Regions from separate parts of the Pseudoalteromonas sp. MQS005 genome, predicted to be linked through region 2. Evidence: predicted binding sites of a transcription regulator. Region 2 holds the regulator's gene; the other holds the start of a gene.
What was found. Region 2 encodes FliA, which starts transcription of late flagellar genes. Its sites were predicted from a motif close to CTAAAGNTNNNNNNNNNNNNGCCGATA; they were not measured.
Positions count from the first base shown of each region.

Region 1: A9479_RS17005 (DUF5610 domain-containing protein) is a predicted target of FliA. The motif match lies at 2,335-2,361, and genes of this name have one in related genera.

Region 1 covers NZ_LYRQ01000061.1:20,108-24,279, forward strand. The annotation lists gene A9479_RS16990 (thiol:disulfide interchange protein DsbA/DsbL) at 1-397, shown strand, start outside; gene A9479_RS16995 (thiol:disulfide interchange protein DsbA/DsbL) at 417-1,055, shown strand; gene trmA (tRNA (uridine(54)-C5)-methyltransferase TrmA) at 1,129-2,226, opposite strand; gene A9479_RS17005 (DUF5610 domain-containing protein) at 2,391-3,515, shown strand; gene murI (glutamate racemase) at 3,582-4,172, shown strand, end outside.
Region 2 covers NZ_LYRQ01000003.1:91,734-95,905, forward strand. The annotation lists gene A9479_RS02505 (protein phosphatase CheZ) at 1-669, opposite strand, end outside; gene cheY (chemotaxis response regulator CheY) at 686-1,069, opposite strand; gene A9479_RS02515 (RNA polymerase sigma factor FliA) at 1,110-1,820, opposite strand; gene A9479_RS02520 (MinD/ParA family protein) at 1,847-2,707, opposite strand; gene flhF (flagellar biosynthesis protein FlhF) at 2,700-4,172, opposite strand, start outside.

The DNA of each region.
Region 1 (4,172 bases), on a different contig from region 2:
TCATGTCAACTTTTTGGGAGGCGTTTCACCACAAGCGCAAAGTAATTTAAGCTTTGCTTACTTAATCGCAAAGAAACACGGTCAAGCTGAAGCGGTAACAGCGCAAATTTTTAAAAGCATTCATATACAACGTGCGCCATTAACTGAAATTAAAGACGTTAAAAAGTTATTAGAGCTTAATGCTATTGATAACACGACGTTTGATAACGACATCGCCAGTTTGCCTATCATAGCAGCTGAACGTGCCATGCAAGATAAGCAGAATAAATATTCTGAACTTGGTGCATTAACTGGCGTGCCTACATTTATCGTAAATGACAAATATAAAATCAATATTAATACAATCAAGAGCCAACAAGAACTTGATGAGTTAATTAGCTTTTTACTAAAACTATAATTTTTGGAGCACCACAATAATGATCAAATTAGTTAAAGCAGGGTTACTTGCTGTATTACTCCCTTTAGCTGCAACCAGTTTTGCTGCCACTTACGAAGAGGGCGTGCATTACGATGTCGTCTCTGATCGTGCAACCAGAAAACCAGAAGTAAAAGAGTTTTTCTCTTTTTACTGTCCTGCATGTAATAACATGGAACCACTGCTGGCCGAGATCAAACCTAAGCTAGATAAAAACGTAAAGTTTAAGAAAAGCCATGTAGATTTTGTGGGTGTACGTGACCCAGAACATCAAACCATGATCAGCCAAGCATTAGCTACAGCTGAAGTACTACCTCAAAAAGATAAAATTATTTCAGCGATGTTTGATCATATCCATGCAAAGCGCGCTCGTTTTAATGAGCTTGCAGATGTAAAAGATGTATTTTTAGCTCAAGGCGTAGATGGCGACAAGTTTGATAAATTATTTGAAAGCTTCTCGGTACGTACACTTAGCTCTAAAATGAAACGTGACCAAGATTACTTTAAAGGCAAAGGGGCACTACGTGGCGTTCCTACGTTTATCGTTAATGGTAAATACAAGCTTAACTTAGGTGGTGAGTCAGGCATTTCATCGCCAGAAGATGTAAGCGCACTCATTAATTACTTAGCAAATAAATAAGTAGTTTGGTTAAATAACAAAGCTCCTTAAGGAGCTTTTTTATTCTTACAACGTGCGCTGTTTAATGCTTTTTTTATTTACGTTGTAAAAACACACCAGATTCAATGTGGTGTGTATAAGGGAACTGATCAAATATTGCAAAGCGCTTAACCTCGTGGGTTTGCGTTAAGTGTTCAAGGTCACGCTCTAATGTGTCTGGGTTACATGAGATATAAATAATATTTTCATAATTAGCCACTAAGTCACACGTAAGCGTGTCCATGCCTGCTCTAGGCGGGTCGACTAAGATGGTTTGGCAGTTGTAACTACTCAAGTCAATGCCATCTAAGCGAGAGAAAGTACGCTCGCCTTTCATTGCCTGAGTAAACTCTTCGCTCGACATGCGAATAATATCTAAGTTAGTTACTTGGTTTTGAGCAATATTATATTGCGCTGAATGCACAGACGATTTTGATATTTCTGTTGCCAGCACTTTATTAAATGAGCCCGCAAGTGCAATTGAAAAGTTTCCGTTACCACAATACAGCTCTAGTAAATCATTGTTTAGTGGTTTACATAACTCTTGTGCCCACTCCAACATCTTAATATTTACCTTCGCATTAGGCTGAGTAAAGCTATTTTCTACCTGCTGATAGATTAGCTCTTGGCCATTCACCATTAAGCGCTCAGTAACAAAGTCATCGCCCAATTTTTCTTTTTGCTTACGTGCACGGCCAATAAAGTCAATTTTGTATTGGCTGCTTAGCTTTTCCTTTAAGGCATTGATCTCAGTTAACCAGTGTTCATCAAGTGGCTTGTGATAAAGCAAGCTCACTAAAATTTCACCACTGAGGGTTGATAAATAATCTATTTGAAATAGCTTACGACGTAGTACTTCGCAGTCTTTTAAATTATCAATCATCACCTGCATAATTTCACCTACTAAAGGAGCTGCAGGGTCAAAGGTATCAACACGTATTTTATCTTTTGTTTGTTGATCAAACATAATATGAAACAGATCGTCACCATCGTGCCATACTCTAAATTCTGCACGTTGGCGGTAGTTAATGGGCTCAGAGCTAAATACTTCTAACTGTTTTACACCAAAACGTTGAAATTGCTCTGTAATACGCTGCTCTTTTTCATTTAATTGTGCATCGTACTGCGTGGTATCTATATTTATAACTGCCATTAACGGTATAACCTTATCGTTGAGATCTGTTTATCGGCGCTATTGTAGGGAGCGAAGCGTATTTGTCTAGTTTTGATCAAATATAGTGAGCTTTTTTTGAGCATTTTACTACAGTATAGGCTTACTTGGCCGATATAAGGGTAAGTCTAAATAGGAGTCTTCTCATGAAAATAGGTAACTTTAGTTTTGTTCCAAACAGTAATGCTAATAAATACAATACTAAACAAGCAATGCCACAGCCTAAAATAGACTCGCCACCAACTAGTTATCAGCAACGAGGAAAAGAACTGGCTGCTGCCGTATTAGGTGACAAAATGGCAAAAGAATTAGGTTTGCCGGTCGCTGAAACCAAAAAAGACAAACCACTGTTTGATTTTAATGAAGTCGTAAAAAATGTTTTAGACTTTGTTACAAGCTCGGTAAAAAAAGCCAAAGCCAATGGTGCCGATAACGACAAACTACAAGATATGCTAAATCAGGCACGTAAAGGAGTGCAGACGGGTGTTGATGAGGCTGTGGATGAATTAAAAGGCATGGGCGTATTTAATCAAGAACTTGAAGAGGGTATTGATAAATCTAAAGAGGGTATCTTTAGTGGCCTCGATAAATTTGAGCAGAACTTATTTAACCCACAACCTGCAAGCGTAACTGTTAGTCAGGCGCAATATGTAAGTTTAAGCAATAGTGCTGATTATACATTTACCACAGCAGAAGGTGATGAGGTGAGTATTAGCTTTGCAGATGCTTACCAATCGCAATCATCTAGTCGCTATCAAAAAACAGATGATTCACAATCATTTAGTACGCAATTTTCTGAATCCCGTGAGCTCTCTTTCTCGATGTCAGTAAACGGTGAGCTTAATGAAGACGAGCAGCAAGCCATAAATGATTTAATGGCAGAGTTACAAGATGTAAGTAAAACCTTTTTCAGTGGTGATTTAGACAAAGCATTTGAACAAGCCCAAGAACTCAGTTTAGGGAATGAACAGCTGGTGGCATTCTCAATGGACTTACGTCAAAGCAAAACCGTTGCTGCCATTAAAGAGTATGAACAAATTAAGCCAACATCAGAAAAAGCCATTGCCGAAACTGTTGCCCCTTTTAATGATGATCTAAAATCGGCTTACTCTAAAGCGCAAACCCTAGGATTAGAAAGTCAGCTATCAGGTATCATTCAATGGCTAAATCAAGATCAACAAGAAATAGATAAACTGGTTGATTACACTAACACCATGTTTGAAAACTTAGATAAATTAAACGCCGCTACTGCAAAGCTAGGCACTGAGTAAAACTACTTTCTTTTACAAAAGCTACATGGCAAACTGCCGTTCTTAGTAAAGAGTAGGAATGGTAGTTTGTCAGCGCACATCATGGTATTTGATTCAGGTATAGGTGGAACCACCGTGCTTGAGCATATTCAGCAAAGCATTCCTCATGCTCAATACAGCTATTTTATGGATAATGCATTATTGCCATATGGCGCACAGTCGCAACAAACCATCATTCATCGCCTATGTGGATTGATTCAATTTATTAAAGATGAGTCACTAAATGTCGACTTAATTGTTATAGCCTGCAATACCGCCTCAACATCAGCGTTAAGTTCGGTACGTCAAATTACCGATATTCCTATTGTTGGGGTAGTACCTGCAATTAAACCCGCAGCGCAATTAACGCAATCAAAGCATATAGGTTTATTGGCAACTCCCGCAACGGTATCAAGCCCGTATACTGATGCACTTATAAAAGAATATGCCTCATCGATAACCACAAGTTTATATAGTAGTGTTGAACTGGTTACTTTGGCAGAGACTCTCTTTTTTACCCAGCACTTAGATCTCGATAAGTTGCACACTGAGTTAGACCGATTAAATATTAATAAAGATATCGATGTACTGGTATTAGGCTGTACTCACTTTCCTATTTTAGCTAAACCAATTAGTGAT
Region 2 (4,172 bases):
TAGTGTTTGTGCAACAATGGGATCTTCTATTTTTTCTGGTTGTTCAGTTGGTTCAACCTCACCACCTTGCGCTGCAAATGCAGTTAACAGGTGAATTAAACTTTCTTCAACTTCACGGACAAGTTCAATAACACGGCGAATAACCTGACCGGTTAAATCTTGATAGTCTTGAGCCATCAGCACATTAGTCATCAGCATTTGTAACTCATCGGTTTTGTGATGAGAACTGCTCATAAACTTATCAATACTATGACAAAGTGATTTAAACTCACCAAGCTCTATTTCGCGGTTCATTAAACGATCCCACGTTGGCTTGATATCAGCTATTTCGTCAGCGATTTCTTGTGCTAATGGTAAGCTTGCTTCAACCGCATCCATTGTCTTATTGGCTGCGTTTTCTGTCATTTCCATGACATAGTTAAGGCGTTTTTTTGCGTCAGGGATGGCATCAGTGGTAATGTCTGTTAAACGCGTGTCTAACTCGAAACTTTTTAAAGCTTCGTGCAGTTGACGCGTCAACTTACCCACCTCAGCAAATAACTGTGATTGCTCTTGTGAAGCTGTTTCTAAAATTAACTGATTCGCTTTATCTTGCTCACCATTTTCTAAAAAAACAACTAACTGGCGAGCTTGTTCTAAAGTAATCTGAGGCGCAGCAGGTGCTGACATAAGCCTCTCCCTCTCATTAACCTAAGCGTTCGAACACTTTTTCTAATTTAGTTTTCAATGTACCTGCAGTAAATGGTTTAACAATATAACCATTAACACCTGCTTGGGCCGCAGCAATTATTTGTTCTTTTTTAGCTTCTGCTGTAACCATTAAAACAGGAATATGCTTTAATTTTTCATCAGCTCGAATTGCCCTTAAAAGATCAATACCTTGCATGCCTGGCATATTCCAATCTGTTACAACAAAATCAAACGCTTGATTTTGCAACATAGGCAAAGCAGTTGACCCGTCATCTGCTTCTTGAACATTGGTAAAACCTAAATCGCGCAACAGGTTTTTAATAATACGTCTCATTGTTGAGAAATCATCAACAACAAGAATTTTAATGTTTTTATCCAAAACATCCTCCAGTGAGGCCTGAACCTTTATTTACTTACTTCTAGTTTATCCAGTCATTGATTTTTGCTTTAAGCTTAATCATCGCCTGACCATGTATCTGACTTACACGCGATTCACTTACATCGAGTATATGCCCAATTTCTTTTAAATTCATCTCATCGTTATAGTACAAAGAAAGCACCATTGCATCTTTTTCCGGTAACGACTTTATTGCACTGAGTAAAGACTCATTAAACCGTTCATTTTTAACATTATTGAACGGTTTGTCTAGTGCTAAATCTTGGCCATGAGGTGTAATCACATCATCATCTATACCAAGGTCTTCAATACCTAACACTTTGCTTACATTTACATCGTTTAAAATATGATGGTACTCATTTAGCGAAATTTCAAGTTTTTCAGCAACTTCACTATCTTTAGGTTCACGGTTTAAACTGTTCTCAAGCGCAACAATAGTCTCTGCAACCAAACGGCTTTTTCTGTGAACTGAACGTGGAACCCAATCGCCTCGGCGCATTTCGTCTATCATCGCACCACGAATACGAATACCGGCAAAGGTTTCAAAGCTTGCGCCTTTGCTTGCATCAAAGTTTTTTGAAGCTTCAATTAAACCAATCATACCCGATTGAATTAAATCATCTAGCTGCACACTGGCCGGTAAACGAGCAATTAAATGGCACGCCACTTTTTTGACTAATGAGGCATGCTTTTCAACAATCATATTTAAATTCTGTGTTGACTGATATCCCATAGCTCTATTCACCGGTATTGTCATTGTTAGTTACTAACTAGTTTCTCAATGAAAAACTCTAAATGACCCGAGGCTTGACTAGGTGTTGGCCACTTAGCAATTTTTGTAGCCAGTGTTTTAAAAGCAATTGCAGCAGGCGACCCAGGAAAAACCTCAACAATTACTTTTTGGCGGCGCGTTGATTTGCGCATATTTTCATCATATGGAACCGTTGCAACCAACTCCATTGATATATCTAAAAATCGGTCGGTAACCTTTGAAAGTTTTGCAAACAATTCCTGCCCTTCGCGTAAACTACGCACCATATTGGCAACAATTTTAAATTTATAAACGCCGTGCTCACGGCTAAGTACTTTAATTAAAGCATAGGCATCGGTAATTGATGTAGGCTCATCACATACCACCACAACCACATCTTGCGCTGCGCGAGAAAAACTCAGCACCATATCGGAAATACCCGCAGCGGTATCAACAATTAAAATATCAAAGTCGGTGTTAAGTTCACTAAATGCACGAATAAGTCCAGCGTGCTCTGAGGGTGATAACTCAACCATACTTTGCGAACCCGATGTTGCAGGCACTATTTTTATGCCTGCGGGACCTTCGACTAAAATATCATCAAGTTCACATTCGCCCGATAAAACATGAGATAAATTACGCTCAACGCGCAGTCCAAGCATCACATCACAATTCGCTAATCCTAAATCAGCATCTAGTACAAGCACACGTTTGCCTTGTTGGCCTAACGCGATTGCCGTGTTAAGGGATACGTTCGTTTTACCCACTCCACCTTTGCCGCCGGTGACAGCGATAACTTTTACGCCGTTATTATTATTCTTGCTCATTTTGCGAAGGCCGCTTGCTTGATCTAAAACTGTGTTAATCATACATCTCTACTGTGCTCGACGCCACTGATTGGTGTCGTGATTGTTGTGCTTTTATTCTTTTTAAATACAATTGCTCAGCTTTTTTTACTAGTTTTTCGGCATTTGCCACTCTAATATCTTCTGGTACTCGCTGACCGTTAGTAAGATACCCTATTGGGAGACGATTTTGAATCGCAATACTAATAATCTCACCTAAACTCAATGACTCATCAAGTTTAGTAAAAATACATCCGCTTAGCTGTACTTTTTTAAAGTGCCTTACTGTTTCTTGTAATACATTAATTTGCGCCGTCGCACTTAATACTAAATAACTACGTATATCAACACGCTGATTACGCATCAAGGTGTTTAACTGCTCAGTTAAGCGTAAATCACGTTGACTCATTCCCGCTGTATCAATTAAGACTAGACGTTTATTTCGTAAATGGTATAAAACTTCTGCTAATTCATTTGCATCTTTAACTTGTTTAACGCCACAACCTATAATACGACCATACGTTGCTAGCTGCTCATAAGCACCAATACGGTAGGTATCGGTAGTAATAAGCGCTACTTTATCGGCACCGTATTTTTGTGCACCCAATGCTGCCAGTTTTGCAACTGTGGTGGTTTTACCCACGCCTGTAGGCCCGACTAACGCAAAAACACCGCCTTGGCGAAGTATTTCGTTGTTCGTGGTTTGCATTTGATCTTCAACCATGTTCAATAAAGCTTTCCAGCCTTGTTGGCGAGACACATCGTCTGGTACAAAACATGCCATTTGCTCAGCAACATTTTTTTCTATCCCCATACCGACTAAGCGGTCAATCATACATGCACGGGTCGGGTCGCGACGTGCCATATCTTGCTGCATTAAACCTGATACTTGGTGCTCTAATAGTTGACGAATTGCGTTCATTTCTTCACGCATTGTGCTGATGTCACTGGATTCTTTATGAATTGTTTGCTGACGCGGTGCGCTAGGTGAATCTAAATCGTCAAAGCCACTGTCTAAGTCGTCGAAACCTAAGCTATCGGCTTGGGTGCGAGGACGCACTGGCGCGCTTTGTTCACGTTCAAACATATTTTTAGGTCGTGATTGCACAGGCTCTTGTTCTTGATAGTGACCAGAAGTGTCAATGCCAGAGTGTGAAAACATTGAAGCAAGCTCTGCTGAACGAGGACGTGGAGACTGACGCTCTAGTAAAGCTTGTAAGCTATCTGCAACCTTTGCCTGTGGCTTAGGTTGAGCGCGTTGCGGTTCTGGTTTAACAAAATTATGTGAACTTTGCTCAGTATGTGCAAATGAAGCTCTTGCAGCAGGTTGGCTTTGAGGCTGCTCTGGCGGTTTTGTCGCTGCTTTGTCGTAATCAACTGCAGCAACAATTTCAACGCCATTAGCTAGTTTTTTATTTGACATAATAACCGCATCAACACCCAACTCTTCTTTTACTTCTTTTAGTGCAGTGCGCATGTCTTTAGCAAA